DNA from 2 places in the Zhaonella formicivorans genome. Region 2 is predicted to be linked to the other one. Evidence: a T-box and tRNA genes for the amino acid it is inferred to sense, from the RefSeq annotation. Region 2 holds a T-box; the other holds one or more tRNA genes.

Region 1 (4,680 bases), 240 kb from region 2:
GTCCTTGCCGGTAAAGATATCTAAGATAAAGCGGGCGTTTTGTTCCGGTGTTCCCGTAGCTATATCTGCAAGGGTGCAGCGTGAAAGGCCAAAATCCTCGGGTGATATTTCATAGGATTTAATGCTGCCATTATGAATTTCATTAATCCTGGTCTTACCCAAGAGGGATATTTCATCTAAACCATCCAGGCCGTGAACAATCAGTCCATGCTTATAACCTAACGCCAAGGCTACCTCAGAAACTACATCCAGTAGCTCAGGTGTATAAACACCTAAGATATGCCGGTTGGCCATGGCGGGGTTGATCAAAGGTCCAATTATGGTGTAGAAGATAGTCTTTATACCCAAGGCTTGTTCCGGGGGAAGTACTTTATGCATTACTGGGTGGAAGAGAGGTGCATAGATAAAACCGATGCCCACTTGTTCAATAAGCTTCTCCACTGCGCCGGGGGAAAGGTTAATTTCAACGCCCAGGGCCTCTAATACGTCGGCACTTCCGGAAAGGCTGGAGATAGAGCGGCTGCCATGTTTTGCCACCGGTATGCCGGCAGCAGCAGCAACAAAGGCTACAGCGGTGGAGATGTTAAATGTGCTTAGTCCTCCGCCGGTACCGCAAGTATCGATGAGTTCCCCTTTGACTTTGGGATTGATCCGTTCACAGTTATCACGCATTGCGCGGGCAATAGCGGTAATCTCCGTAATAGTAGGTCCCTTCATTAAGAGGGAAACCAGAAATCCTGCTATCTGTACATCGCTAAATTCCCCTCGTTTAATGGCCGGAATTATCTGAAAAGCTTCGTCTTCTGTAAGGTTTTCTCTTGCGGTTAACTTCTTTAAAATATCTTTTACCAATTTTCTCGCTCCTTTTTAAAATACACAAATACTTAATATAGATCTCAGTTTTCCTCTACTATGCTTAACTCATCTCAACTGCTCACCCCAGCTCACCCTATATTGTGTGTTTTAATTGAGTCAAGAAAAATAGGATAAAAATAAAACCAGAGCTCAAGTAAGCCCTGGTGTAATACCTTTAACCAAGCTCAACTTAAAGCTAACCTCTCACTCAACTCAACTCTTCTCAACTCAATTACTATTAAGTTTTAAACTATTATACTGCCATATTTATACCCTGTCAATAAGTTGTCAGAGGTTTTGCAGTCGGTAATTGGAATTTATTGGTCTAAGTTCCATCTCTTTAAGAAAGTGGTATAATTATTTTAGAAAAGGGGATGTTTCCGTCCCGCCTACATGATTTGTCGTAGGCTTCAAAATCCTTTTTATTCAACTTCTAAAGGAGTGAGTGTTTCCCATGGAAGAAATGCTTAACCAAATACTAACTGAACTTAAGTTAGTGAAAACAGACATTGAGTCAATGAAGTCAGACATTGTATCTATGAAATCAGACATTGGAGAGCTAAAGCAAGGGCAGGCAAAACTCGAACAAGGACAGGCAAAACTCGAGCAAAGACAGGCAAAACTCGAGCAAGGACAGGCAAAACTCGAGCAAGGACAGGCAAAACTCGAACAAGGACAGGCAAAACTCGAACAAGGACAGGCAAAACTCGAACAAGGACAGGCAAAACTCGAGCAAGGACAGGCAAAACTCGAGCAAGGACAGGCAAAACTCGAGCAAGGACAGGCAAAACTCGAGCAAGGACAGGCAAAACTCGAGCAAGGACAGGCAAAACTCGAGCAAGGACAGGCAAAACTCGAGCAAGGACAGGCAAAACTCGAGCAAGGACAGGCAAAACTCGAGCAAGGACAGCAAGACATTGTAAGCCGCTTAGATAAAATAGAAGCCAAGCTCGACGATATTGAAACTAAAAATGCCAACAACCATGTAGTTCTTCTTACAGAAATTAAAAATATTCAAAAAGACTTGAACGCCATAGAAATCATAACCGGCAAAAACATGCAGGATATCGCCCACCTGAAAGCAATCAAGTAAATATAGTACTAACGGTTTTTGGCTTTCAAAGCCTTTTTATTTCAACCCGCGACCGAACAATTGTCCGCATGTTTCCATTGAGGGTGGAGCCATAAATATATTAAGTAAGCTCTAAAAAATAGTAAACAAATGCGGTACCTCTGATCCTTTTCAGCAGGAAAGAAAAAACCGCTATCCCTTGAGAATAGTGGTTTTTCCTGGTGGGCACGGCAGGGATTGAACCTGCGACCTCTTGAATGTGAGTCAAGCGCTCTCCCACTGAGCTACGCGCCCGTATTGAAATTTAAATCTGGTGGACGTGAAGGGACTTGAACCCTCGACCTTCTGAATGCGAACCAGATGCTCTCCCAGCTGAGCTACACGCCCATCTTAGCATGTCGTCCAAAAATAGTCAGTGATTAGCCCTTAGTAGTTAGTAAAAGCATGCTCAAATAATAATCTTATTAGCATCCTGACTAATTAAATTATATTCATAATGATTTTGACAGTCAAGCCAGCAGGGTCAGGCAGCTTTATTTTTTCAAAGCTAACCTGACCCGCACTATAAATCGACCTTCAAATACTAACCGATTTTAGCCATAAACTTCTGCAGTTCCTTGTCTACATCGTCCGGCAGCGCAGGTGGTTCATAGTTTTGCAGAGTTTCCTTCCAGAGCTGGTTTGCTACTTGCATCGACTGCAGAGCACCGTTTTGATCCCAAATATCGTAGGAAACGCGATTACTCAGTGTAGCCGGGTAAAATTCGCTTCTAAAGTGAGCAAAGGTGTGGTCCTTGTCAAGGTAGTGTCCAGCCGGGCCAACCATTTTAATGACGTCTGATGCCAAGGTGTCCTGATTTACGTTAATGCCTTTTCTGATCCTTTTTACCATGCCGCAGATTTCATCGTCTACAATAAATTTCTCATAGGAGATGCAGTTGTAAGATTCAAGGATGCCGGCTGCATGCAGCACAAAATTTATGCCGCTCACATGGGCCATTAATAAATTCATCATCGACTCATACCCAGCCTGGGTGTCAGGCAGCTTAGAGTCGGTAATTGCTCCGCCTCCCCTGCAGGGGAGGTTGTAAAACCGGGCAAGCTGGGCAGAAGCATTGGCCAAAATTGCCATTTCCGGTGAACCAATGCTTAAAGCAGCATTGCGCATTTCCGTTATTGTTGAAGCAGAGCCATAAACTACAGGTGTCCCTTCCCGGATCAACTGGGCCAGGACAATCCCTGCCAACACCTCGGCATTTTGTACCACCAGGGTACCTGCCAGCGTGGCCGGGGAGGTGGAGCCGGCCATAGCCAGCGAAGTGATTACCGCAGCTTGTCCGGCTTTGGCATATTCCATTAATGCCCCGAGCATTCTGTCATCATAAATCAATGGAGTAACGGAATTGATCAAACTAATTAAGGCCGGCTTTTTGGACAGGTCTTGTCCTCCAAATAAAATAGACGCCATTTCAACGCTGTCTTTTGCATTTTTAGCACCGGAAGCACTGCCCATAAAACACTTATCGGTGTTTTTGATGCAGGCATAGAGCATTTTAGTAGGACGTAATTCCAACGGTACATCGTTAGGCTCAACCAAAATCCCACCTGTTATGTCCAGGTTTTTGCTCGCCCCGGCCAGCTTGGTAAAGTTTTCATAATCCTCCATGGTGCCTTTCCGTCTGCCCTTATCCAGATCAGTTACAAAAGGTGCACCGTAACCTGGGCTGAAGACCAAGTTATCGCCACCAATGGTCAAGTTGTTCTCAGGATTGCGGGCGTAAAGGGTAAATTGGCTGGGGGCTTTTTTAATTTGTTCCTCAACCAATTGCCTGGGGAAAAATACCCGCACCCCCTCTGCTTTGGCACCACCTCTGGTGAGCACGTCTATAGCTGCTTGGGCCCTAAACTCCACCCCCGTATGCTCCAGGATATCCAGCGTGGCCTCGTGAATTTGTTCCAGCTGCTGCTCTGTCAGGAAACCATATTTTTGCAAAACAACGCACCTCCTAAATTTTTACTTTAATTATTTTTTATGTACTTAGTGCATGTTTTAAAAGCACTGAATAAGTGTATCCTTTGATCCAACCGTATATAACTAGTCCAATGCATTCTGCTTTGCTTTGGAATTTTTGTAGTTTTTTAGTGATATTATTAGTATTCAAAATTTTATTTTAATTTCCTCTATTTGATCTTGCTTTTTAAGTAAGGATCTTGCTAAATTCAATCAAGTTTTACCGGTCGCATGTGATAATTTTGTCGCAATATTTTTATGCCCGTGAAGAAAATGCTTAATCCATAAATTTGCACAAGTTAATTATCTCCTAACAAAAGAGGACTGAGTTTATATAAATACCCAGCCCTCTTACCACTTTCCATTGACCACTGAATTTTATTAAATTCAGCGGTTACTTATACCAGCATTTTGATTAAGTTAACTGCATCATAAGCGCAACCTGCATAACCATCAGCTCCTATTTCCAAAGCATAATCATTAGTTACGGGACTACCGCCTACTATCACCTTTACCTTATCCCTCAGGCAGTGTGCATGCAAAGCTTGAATTGTTTCGGCCAAGGCGGGCATAGTCATTGTTAAAAGGGCTGACATGCCCAGTATATCGGGCTCATATTCCTTCACCGCCTGCACAAAAGTCTCAGGGGAAATGTCAATGCCTAAATCAATAACCTCCATTCCCGCCGCTTGTAAGCTCATTATTACCAACCGCTTTCCTATATCGTGCAGATCACCGGCCA
Region 2 (4,680 bases):
CCAGATATTTCTGACCGGTTTCCATAACTTTATAGTCTGCTTCACTTTTAGCGGCAATAATTACTTCTGCTTTTTTACCTGGCGGAACGTTCATCTCTGCCCGGATATTCCTGATAGCCCTAATGGCTTCCATAAGGAGATCCATCTGGCTCTCCGCTTCCGGGAAAATCAAGCTTTTATCTTCAACCGGCCAGGAGGAAAGCATGATTGTTTTCCCTTCATGAGGCAGATGCTGCCATATTTCTTCGGTGATGAACGGCATAAAGGGATGCAGCAGTTTTAAAGTATTGCTTAAAACATGATGCAAAACATGCTGGGCCGTATATTTGCTGATGGAAGTTTCTTTCCCGTAAAGTCTTGGTTTTACCAGCTCGATATACCAGTCACAGAACTGGTTCCAGATGAAATCATAGATTGTTCGGGCCGCTTCGCCCAGTTCGTATCTTTCCAGATACTGTGTTACCTCCCGCACCGTCTGATTATACTTGGATAAAATCCAGCGGTCGGCCAACATATATTCCGGCTTGGAGCTTCCCGGTTCATAATCTGCCAGGTTCATCAACACAAACCGTGAAGCATTCCAGATCTTGTTGGTAAAGTTTCTGGTGCCTTCCAGCCGTTCAAAATGGAAACGCAGGTCATTACCAGGCGTGTTGCCGGTCACCAGCATAAAGCGGAGGGTATCGGCACCGTACTGTTCAATTACCTCAATAGGGTCTACCCCGTTGCCCAAAGACTTGCTCATCTTCCTGCCCTGGGAATCAAGCACCAGACCGTGGATGAACACTTCCCGGAAAGGCACTTCCTGCATGAATTCCAATGCTGTAAAGATCATCCTGGCTACCCAGAAAAAGATAATATCACGTCCGGTAACCAGCACCGAAGTGGGGTAAAAATGCTCCAGTTCCGGAGTCTTTTCCGGCCAACCCAAAGTGGAGAACGGCCAGAGCCCTGAACTGAACCAGGTATCCAAAACATCAGGGTCCTGCTCAAGTTTCCCGCTGCCGCATTCCGGGCATACTTCCGGGTCTGTTGAAGTGCAGATCATCTTCCCGCAGTCCTGACAGTACCACACGGGGATCCTATGTCCCCACCAGAGCTGGCGGGAAATGCACCAATCCCGGATATTCTCCAGCCAGCCAAGGTAAATCTTGGTAAACCTTTCGGGTACAAATTTTATCCTACCTTCGACTACAGCTTTAATGGCGGGTTCAGCCAGGGGCTTCATTTTCACAAACCACTGACTGGAAACCAAAGGTTCAATTACAGTGTCGCAGCGGTAGCAGTGACCTACAGCATGAGTATGCTCTTCTATTTCAATGAGATACCCCGCTTCTTCCAAGTCTTTGACAATTTGTTTGCGGCATTCATAGCGGTCCATGCCCTCGTACTTTCCGGCTTCAGCGGTCATTTTACCCTGCTTGTCGATTACCACAACCTGGGGCAGGTCATGGCGCAAGGCCATTTCAAAGTCGTTCGGGTCATGAGCCGGCGTAATTTTTACCGCCCCGGAACCAAAAGAAGGATCCACGTAGCTGTCGGCGATAATGGGAATCTCCCGCCCAACGATAGGGAGGATAACAGTCTTTCCTACCAGCTTAGTATAGCGTTCATCATCGGGATGAACCGCTACCGCCGTATCGCCCAGCATAGTTTCCGGGCGGGTTGTGGCCACTACAATATATGCCTCTTCACCTTTCACCGGGTATTTCAAATGCCACAGGTGTCCGGGCTGCTCCTGGTGTTCTACCTCGATATCGGAAATAGTGGTCTGGCATTTGGGACACCAGTTGATGATGTAGTTACCCCGGTAGATCAAACCTTTTTCAAAAAGCCGGACAAATACTTCCCTGACCGCCCTGGAGCAGCCTTCATCCATGGTAAAACGCTCCCTGTCCCAGTCACAGGAAGAGCCTAACAAGCGGAGCTGTTTGCTGATCCGCCCATGGTATTCATGCTTCCACTCCCAGACCTTCTCCAGAAACTTTTCCCTTCCCAGGTCATATTTGCTGATGCCGTCCTGGGCCAGGTGCTCTTCTACCCGGGCCTGGGTAGCAATTCCCGCATGGTCTGTGCCCGGCACCCACAGGGCATTGTAGCCCTGCATGCGCCGCCAGCGGATCAGGATATCCTGGAGGGTATTATCAATAGCATGTCCCAGGTGTAAGGCGCCGGTCACATTAGGCGGCGGCATCACAATGGTAAAAGGCTTTTTGTCCCGCTCTACCTCCGCATGAAAAAAACCGTTATCTTCCCAAAACTTATACCATTTTTCCTCCACTTCTTTAGGATTGTACGTCGAGGGAATGTTAACTTGTGAGCTCATCTATAAACCTCCCCTTTACATGAATGTAAGACAACAGTTGCTGGTTGTTCGACCGCGTCCTTAATCGTTAGTCCTAAGTGGTTAGCACCAGCCCACGGTCCAGCCCTAATAGCTAATTGCTAATAACTATTAGCTGATGGCTGACGGCTAACAAAAAATTCCCTCGCCTGTTAAGGACGAAGGAACTCCGCGGTACCACCTTATTTCCGCTTACTCGACCCGCCGGGAAAGACGGCTTGTAAAGCAAGCGCACTTAGGTTGCTGTAACGGGCAAACCCGGAAAACTTACTGACTTTCAGTTTACCGCTCCAGGGCGACATTCTTCCCAACCGGCCTGGGGAACTTCCAGCCAAGGTTCCCCTCTCTTTAAGGCAGCCTGGGAGTACTCCTCCCCTTCATCAACAGTACCCTATTAAACTAAGATTAATATTAGCCATATTATTACCGGCTGTCAAGATTGTTACACACTGGCTGCAAAAAACTGTCGAAAAAGACGTCAACCGACCTGTTCAATTTCCAGACAACCCAAATATTCCTGAATAGGATTAACTGTTATCTGGCTTTGTGACTGCCTTAACTCTGCCAAAAGCCGAACAACCGCTTTGGCAGTATCCAAGGAAGTTAAACAGGTTACGCCGTACTCCGCAGCAGTCCTGCGGATCCGGAATCCTAAACGGGAGGGATCTTTACCCTGGGTCAGGGTATTTAGAACAATATCAAAATGCTTTTCCCGCAGAAGTTTTAGCAGCTCTGTTTCTCTGCTTTGCTCATCGCCTGTTTCCAGCACTGTCAAACCTGCTTGCCGCAGCACCTTAGCAGTTCCGGGAGTAGCATAGATTGTGTAGCCAAGCTGCGCCAGTTCTTGTAACAACGGCAAAGATTCTCTCTTATCCCGTTCAGCAATGGCAGCAAGGACCTTCCCCCTCTGCGGTAAATCATATCCCGCTGCTACCAATCCCTTATATAAAGCCCCGGATAAACTATAGTCTATTCCCATAACCTCTCCGGTGGACTTCATTTCCGGCCCAAGAGAAACATCGGTTTGCTGCAGCTTAGCCAGCGAGAATACGGGAACTTTAACGGCAAAATGAGCTGCCGGGGGATATAAACCCGTCCCATAGCCTTGGTCCTTGAGCCTTTCACCTAAAATTACTTTGGTTGCAATAGCCGTTAAAGGGATCCCTGTCACCTTACTCAGGAAAGGGACAGTCCTACTGGAACGAGGATTTACTTCCAGCACAAACACCTCATCACCTTGTACTATAAACTGGATATTAAACAGCCCCTTAACAGCCAGCGCCTTAGCCAGCAGTTTGGTATATTCTATAATCCTGCTTACGGCTTTGTGACTCAAATCAAAGGCCGGGTATACCGCAATGCTGTCCCCTGAATGAACTCCGGGCCTTTCAATATGCTGCATGATTCCGGGGATTAACACTTCCTCGCAGTCCGAGACGGCATCCACCTCTACTTCGGTTCCTGAGAAATATTTGTCGATCAATACGGGGCAGTCTTGGGATAATTCCAGGGCCTCTGTCAAATAGTGCAGCAGTTCTTCCTGGTTGTATACAATCTCCATTCCCCTGCCCCCTATAACATAAGAGGGCCGGACCATTACAGGATACCCCAGGTTTGCTGCAATTTGCACTGCTTCTTCCGGGCTTGCAGCTCCTGAGCCGGGGGGTTTGGGAATCCCTAGGTCTGTTAACAGCCGGTCAAACTTATCCCTGTCCTCCGCCAAATCTATTGCCTCCAAAGTAGTACCTAAAATGGGCACCCCCCAAGCAGCCAACCCTTTTGCTAAATTAATGGCTGTTTGTCCCCCGAACTGCACAATCACCCCTTCGGGCTGCTCTTTATCTAAAATATGCATTACATCTTCCACAGTCAACGGTTCGAAGTAAAGTTTGTCAGCTATATCAAAATCAGTGCTCACTGTTTCGGGATTATTATTAACAGCTATGGCTGTAATGCCAGCTTCTTTCAAAGCCCGGGTACATTCCACTGCCCCGTAATCAAACTCTATGCCCTGACCGATACGGATTGGTCCGGAACCAAGCACCGCAATTTTCCGTCCGGGTTTCAACTCAACCTCGTCTTGCCAATCGTAGGTAGAGTAATAATATGGGGTTAAAGCAGCAAATTCAGCAGCGCACGTATCCACCATCTTATAAACCGGACAAATGCCTTGTTCTTTCCTAAACTCCCTAACGGCTTTTTCTGATACCCCCAAAAGTTCAGCCACCCGGGTATCGCTAATACCAAGTACCTTAGCTTTTTGTACCTGTTCTTTGTTTAAAACGCCACGATTGCCTTGCAGTTCTTGCTCCTGAACTGCGATCTTATGCATTTTG

The links. A T-box is a leader RNA that pairs with one kind of tRNA and senses whether it is charged. The one in region 2 lies ahead of EYS13_RS08015 (valine--tRNA ligase), so its partner is inferred to be a tRNA-Val.
Region 1: it has a tRNA-Val gene. The T-box ahead of EYS13_RS08015 (valine--tRNA ligase) is inferred to sense a tRNA for this amino acid. The anticodon was not compared.

The regions. Positions count from the first base shown of each region.
Region 1 is NZ_CP085524.1:1,848,294-1,852,973, forward strand. It holds gene trpD (anthranilate phosphoribosyltransferase) at 1-852, opposite strand, end outside; gene EYS13_RS09140 (hypothetical protein) at 1,310-1,948, shown strand; tRNA gene EYS13_RS09145 (tRNA-Val) at 2,147-2,221, opposite strand; tRNA gene EYS13_RS09150 (tRNA-Ala) at 2,239-2,314, opposite strand; gene EYS13_RS09155 (trimethylamine methyltransferase family protein) at 2,511-3,920, opposite strand; gene EYS13_RS09160 (cobalamin B12-binding domain-containing protein) at 4,337-4,680, opposite strand, start outside.
Region 2 is NZ_CP085524.1:1,609,404-1,614,083, forward strand. It holds gene EYS13_RS08015 (valine--tRNA ligase) at 1-2,326, opposite strand, end outside; T-box leader at 2,496-2,734, opposite strand; gene carB (carbamoyl-phosphate synthase large subunit) at 2,823-4,680, opposite strand, start outside.